One region of the Cellulomonas wangsupingiae genome, then DNA from elsewhere that is predicted to be linked to it. Evidence: predicted binding sites of a transcription regulator. Region 1 holds the regulator's gene; the other holds the start of a gene.

Region 1 (7,887 bases):
CCACGCTGACCGGCTCGGGTCCGGGCCTCACCGCCCGCAACGTCGCGTGGAACGGCGCGCTGGCGGCCGGCGCCACCACGACGTTCGGGTTCATCGGCTCGGCGTCGGGGACCCTCGGCACCCCGACGCCGACGTGCGCGGCCGGCTGACAGGTCCGCTCCGACGAGGCCGTCCGGACCGCCGCCGTGCGGGCCGGACGGCCTCGTCCGTCCTTCGGGACGACTTTGGTCGGCGGCCGCGCCCGGGGCCACCATGGGGCGTGCCCACCGCCCTGCTGCTCGAGAACCTGCACCCCCACGCCCGCACGATCCTGGAGTCCGCGGGCTTCGACGTCGTGACGCGTACCGGCGCGCTGGACGAGAACGAGCTCGTCGACGCGCTGTCCGGGGTCCAGGTGCTGGGCATCCGGTCCAAGACGGACGTGCCGGCCGAGGTGCTGGCCGCCGCCCCCGACCTCGAGGTCGTCGGGGCCTTCTGCATCGGCACCAACCAGGTCGACCTGCAGGCGGCCGCCGGCCACGGCATCGCGGTGTTCAACGCGCCGTTCTCCAACACGCGGTCCGTCGTCGAGGTCGCGATCGCCGACATCATCTCGCTGACGCGCCGCCAGACGGTGTTCGACAAGGAGATGCACGCGGGCGTCTGGAACAAGTCCGCCACGGGTGCCCACGAGGTGCGGGGCCGCACCCTGGGCATCATCGGCTACGGCAACATCGGCACGCAGCTGTCGGTGCTCGCCGAGAACCTGGGCATGTCCGTCGTGTTCTACGACACGGCCGAGAAGCTCGCCCTGGGCAACGCCCGCCGGATGAGCACGCTGGACGAGCTGCTGGAGGCGTCCGACGTCGTCACGCTGCACGTCGACGGCCGCGCGGGGAACGCCGGCATGTTCGGGGCCAAGCAGATCGCCCGGATGCGGCCCGGCTCGATCTTCCTCAACCTGTCGCGCGGGTTCGTCGTCGACTACGCGGCGCTGCGTGACGCGGTGCTGTCGGGCCACATCGCGGGCGCGGCCGTCGACGTGTTCCCGGTGGAGCCGAAGCGCAAGGGCGACCCGTTCGAGTCCGAGCTGCGCGGCCTCCCGAACGTCATCCTCACGCCGCACACCGGCGGGTCCACCGAGGAGGCCCAGGCGGCCATCGGCCAGTTCGTGGCGAACAAGGTCCGCGACTACCTGGCGACCGGGTCGACGAACCTGTCGGTGAACCTGCCGAACCTGGCGCTGGACCAGCGCCCCGACGCGCACCGCATCGCGTACCTGCACCGCAACGTCCCGGGCGTCCTCGCGACCATCAACGCCACGCTCGCGGAGCACGGAGTCAACATCGAGGGGCAGCTGCTCGCGACCCGCGGCGAGCTCGGCTACGTGGTCACGGACGTCGCGTCGCCGGTCGCGCGCGAGGTCGTGGACGTGCTCGCCGGGCGTCCGGAGTCCCTGCGGCTGCGCCTGCTCGACTGACGGGCCCACCTGCGACGACGGGGCCGCGCAGCACGTGTGCTGCGCGGCCCCGTCGTCGTGCGGCCGGGTGAGCCGGGCGCGTCAGGCCGAGCCGGACTTGCGCTGGAACCGGCGCTGGGTCGGCCCCGCGGTCTCCGCGCCGTGCACCGCTCCGGTGTTGCGGCTGCCGTCCGCGGTGGGGTGGCCCTGGGTCTTCTTGCGCTCGAGCGCCGCCCGGAACCTCTCCTTGGTGTCGTCGCTGACCGCCGAGGGCTGGTCGTCCTGAGTCATGTGATCCGTCCTCCGCTCGCCGGCGTGGTCACCGGCCGTCCCAGCCTGGTCGACGCGGGCCGCGGACGCCAGCCCATTCGCGCCCTGCGCGTCGCGGCGGCGTCAGGACGCGGCGGTCGGACCCGCGCCGGCACCCTCGGCGTCGGTGGCCGGCTCGTCGCCGTGCTCGGCCCGGAGGCCGGAGATCGCGGTCTCGAAGTCCTCCAGCGAGTCGAAGGCCTGGTAGACGCTCGCGAACCGCAGGTAGGCGACCTCGTCGAGGTCGCGCAGCGGGCCCAGGATCGCCAAGCCGATCTCGTACGCGTCGATCTCGGCGGAGCCCGCGGTCCGCAGCGTCTCCTCGACCTTCTGGGCCAGCAGCGCGAGGTCGTCCTCGCTCACGGGCCGACCCTGGCAGGCCTTGCGGACGCCGTTGGCGATCTTCTCGCGGCTGAACGGCTCGGTCGCACCGGACCGCTTCACGACCGACAGGCTCGCCGTCTCGATGGTGGTGAAGCGACGGTGGCAGCTCGGGCACTGCCGGCGTCGGCGGATCGACGACCCATCGTCGGACGTGCGGGAGTCGACGACACGGGAGTCCGGGTGCCGGCAGAACGGACAGTGCACAACGGACCTCTCGGCATGGCGTCGGACGGCGGCCGCACGTCGTGGACGCGCGGACGCAGGCGACGCTAGGCCGTCGCGCGCGCCGCCGCAACACGCACCCCGGCGACGTCGCGTCTGGGACGTCCGCGCCTCCGGGCCGGGCCGCCCACCGGACGACGGGGCCTCAGGCGACGGGCACCACGATCGTCGCGCCGGCCTGGAGGCCGCCCGACGGCAGCTCGTTGAGCGCCATGAGCTCCAGCACGACGTCGCGCACGTCCTCGCCCGGGGCCGCCACGTCCGCGGCGATCGCCCACAGCGTGTCACCCGGCGCGACGACCACGCGTCGCACCTCGGTCGCCGCGGTCGGCCCGTCGGCGTACGCGGACGCGGCCGCTCCCCCGACGCCACCGGCGAGCACCAGCCCGAGCAGCCACACGACGGCGCGACCACGGGCGGTGAGCCGCAGCGGGCCCGCGGCCGGCACCGCACGAGCACCGCGCGCCACGCCAGAAGGTGCAGCGGCAGTACGGCCCGTTCCGTGCACCCGCGGTGCGATCGAAGTCGCGCTCATGTCGTGCTCCTCTCCTCGCCCGTCCGGCCGCCGCTGTCGCCGCGGCGACCACCAGCACCTTCCGAAGCCTCGCCCGTCGAACACATGTTCGTCGAACATCTGTACGATGTCTACCAGAGCCGGCCGACATCCGTCGAGACACGCTCGAACAGGTGTTTGATCCGCCCACCCCGCACCCCTAGGGTGAGTGCTGCGACGAGTGCACCACCGACCACCGACATCGCTCCGACGAGGCCGTCCGCGGCCGACCCGGCGGCGAGCCGCCCGACCGGTCACCGGCCGGCCGGGACGGGCGGCGCAGGGTGCTCCACGACGCGCGGGTCCCCGACGGGCTTCGCGACGGACCGACGGCAGGAGGCGCAGTGGACGTGCAGGACGGCTCGACGATGCAGGCACGCAGACCGCACGGGGCGCCCGCGGGCGCGCCCGCGGAGGTCGAGGAGGTCCCCGGCGACGGCCTGACGACGCGCCAGCGGCTCGTGCTGGAGACCGTGCGCGCCTCCGTGGAGCAGCGCGGCTACCCGCCGAGCATGCGGGAGATCGGTGACGCCGTCGGTCTCACCAGCCCGTCCAGCGTCAAGCACCAGCTGACGTCGCTCGAGCGCAAGGGCTACCTGCGCCGGGACCCGAACCGGCCGCGCGCCATCGAGGTCGTGCAGCCCGACGACGCGCGCTCGGTCGCGCCGTGGGCGTCGCGGTCCGGCGCGCCGCTGCTCGACCCGGACGCCCCGGAGCGGGACAACTCCCCCGCCCCGTCGTACGTCCCCGTGGTCGGTCGCATCGCCGCGGGCGGGCCGATCCTCGCCGAGCAGGTCGTGGAGGACGTCTTCCCCCTGCCGCGCCAGCTCGTCGGCGAGGGCGACCTCTTCCTGCTCAAGGTGGCCGGGGACTCGATGATCGACGCCGCCATCTGCGACGGCGACTGGGTCGTGGTGCGCCGCCAGCCCGTGGCCGAGAACGGTGAGATCGTCGCCGCCATGATCGACGGCGAGGCGACGGTCAAGACCTTCAAGCGCGCCGACGGGCACGTCTGGCTGCTGCCCCACAACCCGGCGTACGCGCCCATCGACGGCGACGGCGCCACGGTCCTGGGCCGGGTCGTGAGCGTGCTGCGCAGCCTGTGACCCGGTCGGCGCACGGCGCCCCCGGCGAGCACCCTGCAGGGCGACCACCCTGCACGGCGGACTCGTCGAGGCGCGGCGGCGCCGCTGACGGACGGTCCACCACGGGAACGGGGGCGGGCGGTCGCACCGCACCGCCCCCGTGCACCGCCGCGGTCAGAAGCCGAAGCGCCGGGCGACCGAGCGCACCGCCTGCGCCGAACGACGCATGCCCGTGATCTCGTCGGACGACATCGGCACCTCCAGGCGCTCGAGCACGCCCGAGGACCCGACGATCGACGGCACGCTCAGGCACACGTCCGAGATGCCGAGGTAGTTGTCCAGCAGCGAGGAGACCGGGAGGATCCGGCGCTCGTCCTTGAGCACCGCCTCGATGATGCGGGACCCCGCCAGTGCGATCGCGTAGTTCGTCGCCCCCTTGCCCTCGATGATGCGGTAGGCCGACTCGACCACCTCGCGGGCGATGGAGTCGCGCACCTCGCGGGTCAGGGGCCCGTTGCCGCCGGTCCCCTCCCACTCGAGGATCGGGACCGCGCCGATCGTCGCCGAGCTCCACAGGGGCAGCTCGGTGTCGCCGTGCTCGCCGGCCACGTACGCGTGCACGTTCTGCACCGCGACCCCCGTGTGGCGTGCGATGAGGTAGCGCAGGCGCGAGGAGTCGAGCACGGTGCCCGAGCCGAACAGCTGCGAGGGGGGCAGCCCGGAGATCTGCAGCGCGGCGTACGTCACGACGTCCACCGGGTTGGTCACCATGACGTACACCGCGTTCGGTGCGACCTCCACGAGGCCCGGCAGCACCTTGCGGACGAGCGAGATGGTGGCCTCGGCGAGGTCGAGGCGCGACTGCCCGGGCTTCTGCTTGGCACCGGCCGTGAACATGATGACGTCGCAGTCGGCCATCACCGCCGCGTCGTCCGAGCCGATGACCTCCGCCATCGACGTGAACTGGATCCCGTGCGAGAGGTCGAGCACCTCGGCGTCGACCTTCGCGCGGTTGACGTCGAGCAGGGCGACCGTGCGGGCCGCACCGCGCATGAGCGCGGCGTAGGCCATCGTCGAACCCACCGCCCCGGCGCCGACGATGCCGAGCTTGGACGTGCGCCGTGGCACGGACGGCGACGGGCTGAGGGCGAGCTCGTCGCCCTCGATGGCTTCGGCCATGGTCGTTTCCCCTCGTCACGGGCGTCGAACGCGGAACCGAGGCAGACCCGCCCGGTCCGGCACGCCCCGATCACGAGGCTAGTCCGAACCCGCCAGGCGGCGCAGCGCGGCGAGGACGGCGTCACGGTCCGTGGTCCGCCAGAACGGCGGCATGGACCGCTGCAGGTACTCGCCGTACCGGGCGGTCGCGAGGCGCGGGTCCAGCACGGCGACGACGCCACGGTCCTTCCCCGAGCGCACGAGACGTCCCGCCCCCTGCGCGAGGAGCAACGCCGCGTGGGTGGCCGCCACCGACATGAAGCCGTTGCCCCCGGCCGCGGCGACGGCGTCGGACCGCGCCGAGCGCACCGGGTCGTCGGGACGCGGGAACGGGATGCGGTCGATGATCACGAGCCGGCAGGCCGGCCCGGGCACGTCCACGCCCTGCCAGAGCGACAGCGTCCCGAACAGGCACGTGGGCTCGTCGGCCGCGAAGCGCTCGACGAGGGACGGGAGCTGGTCGTCACCCTGCAGGAGGACGGGGACGTCGAGCCGCTCCCGCATCGCCTCGGCCGCCACGGTCGCCGCCCGGCGGGACGTGAACAGGCCGAGCGTCCGGCCGCCCGCGGCCTCGACCAGCGTGGCGATCTCGTCGAGCTGCGCGTCGGTGGCCGGCTCGCGTCCCGGCGGCGGCAGGCGGCGCGCGACGTAGCAGATCCCCTGCCGGGGGTAGTCGAACGGGCTGCCGACGTCGAGGCCGCGCCACCGCAGCACGTCGTCGCCGCGCGGCGTCGCGGCCGGGGCGGCGGTGTCGGACGTGGCGATCGCCACCGGCCCGACGGGAGCGGCGTCCGGCCTGAGCGCGAGACCCACCGAGCGTGCCGCCGCGTCGAACGACCCCCCGAGCGTGAGCGTCGCCGACGTGAGCACCCCGGTGCGCCCGGTCAGCAGGTTCGTCCGCACCAGGCCCGCCACCGCGAGCGGTGCCGCGTGCAGGCGGGTCGTCGTCATGCCGCGGCGGTCCTCGCTCCGTGCGCACCACAGGACGGTCGACGCGTTCTGCTCCGGGTCGGCGGCCATGCGCTCGGCGACCTCGAACAGCGCGAGCATCGCGGACGCCGCCATCTTGCGGCCGCCGTCGCCCGCGTCGCGGGACCCGGCCTCGGGCTTGAGGGCCGTCAGCAGCGTGCGCGCGGCGTCCCGGACCGCGGCGACCGCGAGGCGGACGTCCTCCGGCATGCCACGGGGGAACCGCCCCTCCGGCAGCGGCACGATCACCGAGGCGAGGTGCTGGCCGGCCGTGTCGAGGTCGGTCGTCGGCACGCCGCCGTGCCGCCGCGCGAGGCGCGCGGCCTGCTCGACGGTCGGCAGGGACAGCTCCGCCGTCGCCTGGGCGGTGACGCGGTCGGCGAGCTCGTGCGCCTCGTCCACGACGAGCACCTGGTGCTCCGGCAGCACGTTGGGCGAGCCGGAGGCGGCGATGCCGAGCATCGCGTGGTTGGTGACGACGACGTCCGCCGCGCGGGCCCGGGCCCGCGCGGCCTCGGGGAAGCACTCGGCGAGCATCGGGCACACGCCGCCGAGGCACTCCATCGCGGTGACCGACACCTGGCGCCAGGCGCGGTCGGAGACCCCGGGCACCAGCTCGTCGCGGTCACCCGTCGCCGTCTCCTCGGCCCACTCCCGCGCCCGGACGACCTGCTCGCCGAGCGTCTCGCGGACCGTGTCCCCGTCCTCGACGACCGGCGGGTGGTCCGCCGCCCCGGCGCGCTCGGGGACGTCGAACAGCGTGGCCTGCTCCTCGGGGTAGCCGCCCGCGACCTTGTGCACGCAGAGGTAGTTGTGCCAGCCCTTGAGCAGGGCGATCTGTGCCTGCCGCGGCAGGCGTGACCCGAGCGCCGTGGTGACCAGCGGCAGGTCGCGCGTGAGCACCTGGCGCTGCAGCGCGAGCGTGGCGGTGGACACGACGACGCGCTCGTCGTTCTGCACGGCGTGCCGCACGGCCGGGACCAGGTACCCGAGCGACTTGCCCGTCCCGGTGCCGGCCTGCACCAGCAGGTGCTCGCCGGTGCGCAGCGCGTCCGCGACGGCCTGGGCCATCGCGTGCTGACCGTCGCGCCGCCCACCGCCGAGCGCACCGACGGCCAGGTCGAGCAGCTCGTCGACCTCGGCGGCCGCGTGCGCGAGGCGTGCCCCGTCGTCGTCGACGTCGGTGGCGGACGTCGGATCTGGCTCGGGCACCGCGACAGCGTAGCCGCGCCCGCTGAGAGTCCCGGCCGCCGCCCGGCGGCCGGGACGCGTCGGTCAGACGGTGACCGGCAGGTGCCGCGCCCACCAGGCCAGCAGGTGCTCGAACCGCGCACGGCGGTGCGAGGGCCGTCCCGAGCGGGACAGCTCGTGCCCCTCGCCGGGGAAGAGGAGCAGCTCGGCGGGGACGCCGCGCCGCCGCAGCTCGACGTACCAGCGCTGGCCCTGCTCGACCGGGCAGCGCCAGTCCTGCTCGGAGTGCACCACGAGCGTCGGTGTCGTCACCGCGCCCACGTGCGCCATCGGCGACTGCGCGGCCACGAGGTCCGCGTCGACGCCGTGGTCGCCGACGTACTGCAGCCCGAACCACCAGCCGATGTCGGACGACCCCGTGAAGCTCACCGGGTCGAGGAAGCCGCGCTCGACGACGGCGGCGGCGAACCGGTCCGTGCGCGTCGTGAGCCACGCGGTGAGGTAGCCGCCGTAGGACC
Region 2 (7,887 bases), 470 kb from region 1:
TCGCGGTCGCGCTCGGTGGGGCGACGGTCGCGAGCCTCGTCCGGGTGCGCCGGCTCGCCGGCCGCCCACCGGGCACGCCACCGCTGCCCTGACGGGGCGTCGCCGTGCCGCGGGCCGACCGAGGGGGTGACGGTCAGGCGGTGACGGTCAGGCGGTGACGGACCACGGACCCAGGACGACCTCCCACGCGCGCACCTCCGTCTGCGCCACGAGGCCCTCGCGCGCGAAGGGGTCCTGCGCGAGCACGCTCCGCAGGGCGGTCTCGTCGTCGGCGCGCAGGACGAGCAGCGCACCAGGCGTGCCGTCCGTGAACGGGCCCGAGCCCAGCAGCACGCCGGCGTCGGCCTGCCCGGCCAGCCAGGCCCGGTGCTCGGGGCGCACGGCGTCGCGGACCTCGGCGCGCTCGTCGTAGGTGTAGCGGACGGCGAAGATGCTCATGGCGTCACATCCTGCCCGAGCCGGAGCCCGGGCGCGCCGGCGACGCCGTACCCCGCGCCGCGGCGGTGGCAGAGTGGACGGCATGACCACGACGACGCGGACGCACCGATGACCCGGCAGCTGCGCACCCTCCTGACCGACGACCTGCTCGAGCGCGTCCACGACCGCGCCGACGGGCACGACCGTGCCAACACCTTCCCGCACGACGACCTCGCCGACCTGGTCGCCGCGGGCTACCTGACAGCCTTCGTGCCCGAGCGGCTCGGAGGGGCCGGCCTCACGCTCGAGGAGGTCGCCCGCGAGCAGGCGCGGCTCGCCGCGGCAGCGCCGGCGACCGCACTGGCCGTGAACATGCACCTCGTGGTGACGGGTCTCGCCGCGCTGCTCGACGCGCGCGGCGACGCGTCCGTCGAGTTCGTGCTCCGTGACGCCGCCGCGGGGGAGGTCTTCGCGTTCGGCAACTCCGAGGCCGGCAACGACCTGGTGATGTTCGGTTCGCGCACCCGCGCCGTGCCGCAGCCCGACGGCGGCTACCGCTACCACGGGACGAAGATCTTCACGTCCCTCTCGCCGGTGTGGACCCGGCTCGCCACGTTCGGGCTCGACGACTCCGACCCCGACGACCCGCGCCTCGTGCACGGCGTCGTCGCGCGCGAGGACGGCGGCGTGCAGGCCCGCGACGACTGGGACACCCTCGGCATGCGGGCCACGCAGTCGGCGACCACCGTGCTCGACGGCGCGTACGCACCAGCAGGCCGCGTGTACCGCCGGCTGCCCCCGGGCCCGTCCGCGGACTCGTTCGTCTTCGCGCTGTTCGCCGTCTTCGAGACGCTGCTCGCGGCCGTGTACACCGGGATCGGACGGCGCGCGCTCGAGCTCGGGGTGGCGCACGCCCGCCGGCGCACGTCGTTCAAGCACGACGGACGCTCCTACGCGCAGGATCCCGACATCCGCTGGCGCATCGCCGACGCCGCCCTGGCCCAGGACGGTGCCGAGCTCCAGGTGTTCGCGCTGGCGCGGGACGTCGACGAGCAGGTCGACCACGGCACGCGCTGGTTCGCCCAGCTCGTGGGGCTCAAGGTGCGTGCGACGGAGACGGCACGCGTCGTCGTGGACCTCGCCCTGCGCGTGTCGGGCGGTGGCGCCTACTTCACGGGCAGCGAGCTGGCACGGCTGTACCGCGACGTGCTCGCGGGCATCTACCACCCCTCCGACGACGAGTCGGCGCACGCGACGGTCGCGACGTCGGTGCTGGGCCCGCCGGAGGGCTGACGCTCACCAGCCGCGGGCGGCCCACTGCGGCAGCGCGGGGCGCTGCGCGCCCAGCGTGGTGTCGTCGCCGTGCCCCGGGTACACCCAGGTGTCGTCGCGGTACCGGTCGAAGACGCGCGAGGTGACGTCGCCCAGGAGTCGGCCGAACCTGGCGACGTCGCCGCCGGTCGCGCCGACGCCCCCGGGGAACAGCGAGTCACCGGTGAACAGGTGCACCCGGCCGGGCACGGCGCCCGGTGCGTCGGCAGCCGGCGGCTCGGTCAGGGCGAGGGCGACCGACCCGGGCGTGTGCCCGCGCAGCGCGACCACGTCGAGCACCAGCCGCCCGACGGAGATCGTGTCGCCGTGCGCCAGCCGCGTGCCCACCGCGCACCCCGTGGCCTGCTCCACGGCGTCCGCGTCGTCCTCGCCGGCCGCGACCGCCGCACCCGTCCGCGCCACGAGCGGTGCGAGCGCGCCCAGGTGGTCGCCGTGCCGGTGGGTGACGACGACGGTGTCGAGCCGGCCCGCGGCGGACCCCTCGCGCACCAGCGCGAGCAGACGGTCCGGGTCGGCCGGTGCGTCCACGAGCAGCTGCGCACCCGAGCGTCGGCACGTCACGAGGTACGCGGCGTTGTCCATCGGCCCGACGGACGCCTTGCGGATCTCCGCGGCGCCGAGCAGGCGCACGTCGCTCGCACCCCCAGGGCGCACGCGGCCGGTGTAGCCGTCGTTCACCGCGCACCCGCCACCGTGGTCGCCTCGGCGCGTGCCACCGCGAGGCGGTGGCTGTGCGCCGCACGCACGAGCGCGAGGTGGGACAGGGCCTGCGGCACGTTGCCGGCCATGCGGCGCTCCCAGGGGTCGTACTGCTCCGCCAGCAGGCCGACGTCGTTCGCAAGGGGGACGACCGCGTCGAGCACCTGCGCAGCCCCGGCGACGTCGTCCCCGCGGGCGAGCGCGTCGGCGAGCCAGAACGAGCAGGCCAGGAACGGTGCCTCCGCGCCCGCCAGCCCGTCGTCCGTGCGGGACGTGCGGTACCGCAGCAGCAGGCCGGGGGCCACCTCGAGCTCCTCGCGGATCGCCGCCACCGTCCCGCGGACGTGGGGTCCGTCTGCCGGCAGGAAGCCGACGTGGACCAGCTGCAGGAGCGACGCGTCGGTGTGCGTCGCCCCGTAGTGCTGGACGAACGTGCCGCGCTCGGCGTCCCACCCGTGCGCGAGGACGTCGTCACGGATGTCCTGGCGGACCTGCCGCCACCGCTCGACCGGCCCGGGCAGGTCGTGGGTCTCCACGGCGTGGACCGCACGGTCGAGCGCCGCCCAGGCCATGATCTTGGAGTGGGTGAAGTGCTGCGGTCGCCCGCGCACCTCCCAGATCCCGCGGTCCGGCTCGTGCCAGGCCGCGGCCAGGTCGTCGACGAGCCGGCGCTGCAGCGACCACGAGCCGGCCGTCTCGGACAGCCCCGTGTCGCGCGCCATCGCCAGGGCGGACATGACCTCGCCCAGCACGTCGTGCTGGACCTGGCCGACGGCGTCGTTGCCGAGGCGCACGGGACGTGACCCGGCGTAGCCGGGCAGGTGGTCGAGGCGGGTCTCCGGCAGCCGGCGGCTCCCGTCGAGCCGGTACATGATCTGCAGGTCCTCGGGCTCGCCCGCGACGGCGCGCTCGAGCCAGTCGCGCCACTGCGTCGCCTCGTCACGGAACCCCTGCTCCAGCAGCGCCTCGAGCGTGAGCGCCGCGTCGCGCAGCCAGCAGTAGCGGTAGTCCCAGTTGCGCTCGCCGCCGAACGTCTCGGGCAGCGACGTCGTCGGTGCGGCGACGATGCCGCCCGTGGTGACGTCGGAGAGCATCCGCAGGACCAGCAGGGAGCGGATCACGGCCTCGCGGTACGGGCCGTCGTACGTGCAGCCGCGTGCCCACGCCCCCCACGCGACGGCCGTGGCGTCGACCCGGTCGGGCACGGACAGCCGTGGCGGGACCGGCTCCCAGGAGTGCACCCACGTCATCGACAGCTCGACGCTCTCGCCGGCGTGCAGGGTGAAGCGGTCACGGTGCCGGTGGTCGTCGGCCTGCGGCAGCCGGTCGCCCCGCAGGACGACGGAGTCGGGGCCGGCGACCGCGCGGATCGAGTCGCAGCCGTCGGCGTCGGTGTCGTGGCGCACCCACGGCACGACGGCGCCGTAGCCGAACCGCACGACCCACTCGTGCTCGACCTCGACCTCGCCGTCCGTGCACTCCACGCGGCGCACGATGTCGGCCCGGCCGTCGCCCAGCGGCATGGCCTCCGTGGCCACCGCGGTGCCCCGGGCGCTGCGGTAGGTCGTCTCGAGGACGAACGAGTCGCGACGGTACCGGCGCGTGACCTCGGTGGCGTCGCGGACGGTGAGCAGCCAGCGGCCGTGCTCGGGGGTCCCGAGCAGGGCGGCGAAGCACGCGTCGGAGTCGAACCGCGGCAGGCACAGCCAGTCGACCGAGCCACGCCGGGAGACCAGCGCGGCGGTGTGCCCGTCCCCGAGCACGGCGTACTCCTCGAGGGGCACCTGGCAGCCGAGGAGGCCGGGGGCGGGGCCGCGGTCGTCGGAGGGCGGGGCTGCGGGCGGGATCATCGCGACCAGCATGACGCGCTCGCGGTGCCCCCGCCCGACGATGGGCGGGCGCGGCGTGCCGGCACCGCCCGAGGGTCGAACACCTGTGCGACTGTCGGTGGTCCGACGTAGACTCGTCCGCTGTGACCGAACCACTGTCCGACCGCCTCGTGATCCGCGGGGCGCGCGAGCACAACCTGCGCAACGTCGACCTCGACCTTCCTCGTGACGCGCTGATCGCGTTCACCGGGCTGTCCGGCTCCGGCAAGTCCTCGTTGGCGTTCGACACGATCTTCGCGGAGGGGCAGCGGCGGTACGTCGAGTCGCTGTCCGCCTACGCGCGCCAGTTCCTGGGCCAGATGGACAAGCCGGACGTCGACTTCATCGAAGGGCTGTCGCCGGCCGTGTCGATCGACCAGAAGTCGACGAACCGCAACCCGCGCTCGACCGTGGGCACGATCACCGAGGTCTACGACTACCTGCGCCTGCTCTTCGCCCGCGCCGGCACGCAGCACTGCCCGGTGTGCGGCGAGCGTGTCACGGCCCAGACTCCCCAGCAGATCGTCGACCGGCTCCTCGAGCTGCCCGAGGGCACGCGCTACCAGGTGCTCGCGCCCGTCGTGCGCGGCCGCAAGGGGGAGTACGCCGACCTGTTCCGCGAGCTGCAGGGCAAGGGGTTCTCGCGTGCGCGGGTGGACGGTGAGGTCGTGCAGCTCGCGTCGCCGCCGGCGCTGGAGAAGAAGCTCAAGCACGACATCGAGGTCGTCGTCGACCGCCTGGTCGCACGCGACGGCGTCCAGCGCCGGCTGACCGACTCGGTCGAGACCGCGCTCGGCCTGGCCGACGGCCTGCTGGTCGTCGAGCTCGTCGACGCCGACGCCGACGACCCGCAGCGGGAGCGCCGGTTCTCCGAGAAGCGGGCCTGCCCCAACGACCACGTCCTCACGCTCGAGGAGGTCGAGCCGCGGACGTTCTCGTTCAACGCGCCGTACGGTGCGTGCCCCGAGTGCACCGGCATCGGCTCGCGTCTCGAGGTCGACCCGGACCTCGTCGTCCCCGACGACGAGCTCTCGCTCGCGCAGGGTGCGGTGGCGCCGTGGGCGCAGACGTCGTCCGAGTACTTCCAGCGGGTCCTGACGGCGCTCGCCGCCGACCTCGGGTTCTCGATGGACACGCCGTGGCGTGCGCTGCCGAAGCGCGCACGGGACGCCGTGCTGCACGGGCAGAACCACGAGGTGCACGTCCGCTACCGCAACCGGTGGGGCCGTGAGCGGCAGTACTCGACGGGCTTCGAGGGTGTCATCACCTTCCTCCAGCGCCGCCACGCCGAGACGGACTCGGACTGGAGCAAGGAGAAGTACGAGGCCTACATGCGCGAGGTGCCGTGCCCCGCGTGCGACGGCACCCGGCTGAAGCCCGAGGTCCTCGCGGTCAAGATCGGTGGGCGCTCGATCGCGGACGTGTGCGCGCTGCCCATCGACGAGGCCCGCACGTTCATCGACGGTCTGCAGCTCGGTGAGCGCGAGCGGGCGATCGCCGCCCAGGTGATCAAGGAGATCCAGGCGCGCCTGGGCTTCCTGCTCGACGTGGGGCTGGACTACCTGTCGCTCATGCGTCCGGCCGCGACGCTGTCGGGCGGGGAGGCGCAGCGCATCCGTCTCGCGACGCAGATCGGTTCGGGGCTGGTGGGCGTCCTGTACGTGCTCGACGAGCCGTCGATCGGTCTGCACCAGCGCGACAACCGCCGGCTGATCGACACGCTCACCCGCCTGCGTGACCTGGGCAACACGCTCATCGTCGTCGAGCACGACGAGGACACGATCCGGACCGCGGACTGGATCGTCGACATCGGGCCCGGGGCCGGCGAGCACGGCGGCCGGGTGGTGCACTCCGGCGACCTCGACGGCCTGCTGGCGTCGACCGAGTCCGTCACCGGTGCGTACCTGTCGGGGCGCCGCTCGATCCCCATGCCGGCGCAGCGCCGGCCGGTCGACCGGTCGCGTCAGGTGACGGTGGTGGGTGCGCGGGAGAACAACCTGCGGGGGATCGACGTCTCGTTCCCGCTGGGTGTGCTCACGGCGGTCACCGGGGTCTCGGGGTCGGGCAAGTCCACGCTCGTCAACTCGATCCTGTACACGGTGATGGCGAACGAGCTCAACGGCGCGCGCCAGGTGGCGGGGCGTCACCGGCGTGTCACGGGCCTGGACCAGCTCGACAAGGTGGTGCACGTCGACCAGGGCCCGATCGGCCGGACGCCGCGCTCCAACCCGGCCACCTACACCGGTGTGTGGGACCACGTGCGCAAGCTGTTCGCCGAGACGACCGAGGCGAAGGTGCGCGGCTACACGCCCGGGCGGTTCTCGTTCAACGTCAAGGGCGGGCGCTGCGAGGCGTGCTCCGGCGACGGCACGCTGAAGATCGAGATGAACTTCCTGCCCGACGTGTACGTCCCGTGCGAGGTGTGCCACGGGGCGCGGTACAACCGCGAGACGCTCGAGGTGCACTTCAAGGGCAAGACCGTCGCCGACGTCCTGGCCATGCCGATCGAGGAGGCCGCGGGGTTCTTCGCGGCGGTGCCCGCGATCTCGCGCCACCTGAGCACCCTCGTCGACGTCGGTCTCGGCTACGTGCGCCTCGGGCAGCCGGCGCCGACGCTCTCGGGCGGTGAGGCGCAGCGCGTCAAGCTCGCCGCCGAGCTGCAGCGGCGCTCGACCGGCCGCACGATCTACGTGCTGGACGAGCCGACGACCGGGCTGCACTTCGAGGACATCCGCAAGCTGCTCGGCGTCCTGCAGTCGCTGGTCGACAAGGGCAACACCGTGCTGGTGATCGAGCACAACCTCGACGTCATCAAGAACGCCGACTGGGTCGTCGACATGGGCCCCGAGGGCGGGTCCGGCGGCGGCACGGTGGTCGCCGAGGGGACGCCGGAGCACGTCGCCGCCGTCCCCGAGAGCCACACCGGGCGGTTCCTCGCCGAGGTGCTGGAGCCCGAGGCGGAACGCGTCAGCGTCCCGGCGTGACGGCCGGCCGCCGGCGCGGCGGGACGCGTCAGACGGCCGGCTGCTGCTCGACCGTGACGGCGCCGGGCGTGACCCGGACCGTGAAGTTGACGGAGCGCGCGATGAAGCAGTGCTCGTGCGCCCGGTGGTGGAGGTCCGCCAGCAGCTCGGGAGCGACGACGGTGCCGCCCTCGGTGGTCGTGCCGCGCACCTGCACCTGGGGGCGCAGCACCACCTCCGTGAACTGCCCGTTCCCGGCGGCCTCGATGCGCATCGTCCCCGACGCCGCGTCCTGGTAGCCGACGACCACGACCCCGGCGGCGGCGGCCAGGTGCAGGAACCAGAGCATGTGGCACTGCGCGAGGGCGCCGACCAGGAGGTCCTCCGGCGACCAGCGGTTCGGGTCGCCCCGGAAGTGCGGGTCGGACGTGCCGGGCAGCGGCGGCTTGGCGCCCGAGGTCAGCGTGTGGTCGCGGCCGTACGACGTGTAGGTCGCCGTGCCGGCGTCGCCCGCACCGGTCCACGTGAGGTCGACGGAGTACTGGTGCAGCAGCTGTGCCATGGACAGACCCTAGTGGTGCGCGTCACAGCGTGAGGTGCGTACCCCC

What was found. Region 1 encodes LexA, which represses DNA repair genes until DNA is damaged. Its sites were predicted from a motif close to TCGAACANNTGTTCGA; they were not measured.
Region 2: uvrA (excinuclease ABC subunit UvrA) is a predicted target of LexA. The motif match lies at 4,374-4,389, and genes of this name have one in related genera.

What each region holds. Positions count from the first base shown of each region.
Region 1 covers NZ_CP101989.1:1,720,979-1,728,865, reverse strand. Annotated here, with positions in the region: gene NP075_RS08030 (CotH kinase family protein) at 1-149, shown strand, start outside; gene serA (phosphoglycerate dehydrogenase) at 260-1,459, shown strand; gene NP075_RS08020 (DUF5302 domain-containing protein) at 1,541-1,729, opposite strand; gene nrdR (transcriptional regulator NrdR) at 1,832-2,335, opposite strand; gene NP075_RS08010 (LysM peptidoglycan-binding domain-containing protein) at 2,499-2,888, opposite strand; gene lexA (transcriptional repressor LexA) at 3,275-4,012, shown strand; gene NP075_RS08000 (L-lactate dehydrogenase) at 4,166-5,170, opposite strand; gene NP075_RS07995 (ATP-dependent DNA helicase) at 5,249-7,390, opposite strand; gene NP075_RS07990 (S9 family peptidase) at 7,454-7,887, opposite strand, start outside.
Region 2 covers NZ_CP101989.1:2,191,849-2,199,735, reverse strand. Annotated here, with positions in the region: gene NP075_RS10225 (TerC family protein) at 1-92, shown strand, start outside; gene NP075_RS10220 (YciI family protein) at 148-438, opposite strand; gene NP075_RS10215 (acyl-CoA dehydrogenase family protein) at 547-1,710, shown strand; gene NP075_RS10210 (MBL fold metallo-hydrolase) at 1,714-2,427, opposite strand; gene NP075_RS10205 (glycoside hydrolase family 15 protein) at 2,424-4,298, opposite strand; gene uvrA (excinuclease ABC subunit UvrA) at 4,433-7,300, shown strand; gene NP075_RS10195 (OsmC family protein) at 7,329-7,841, opposite strand.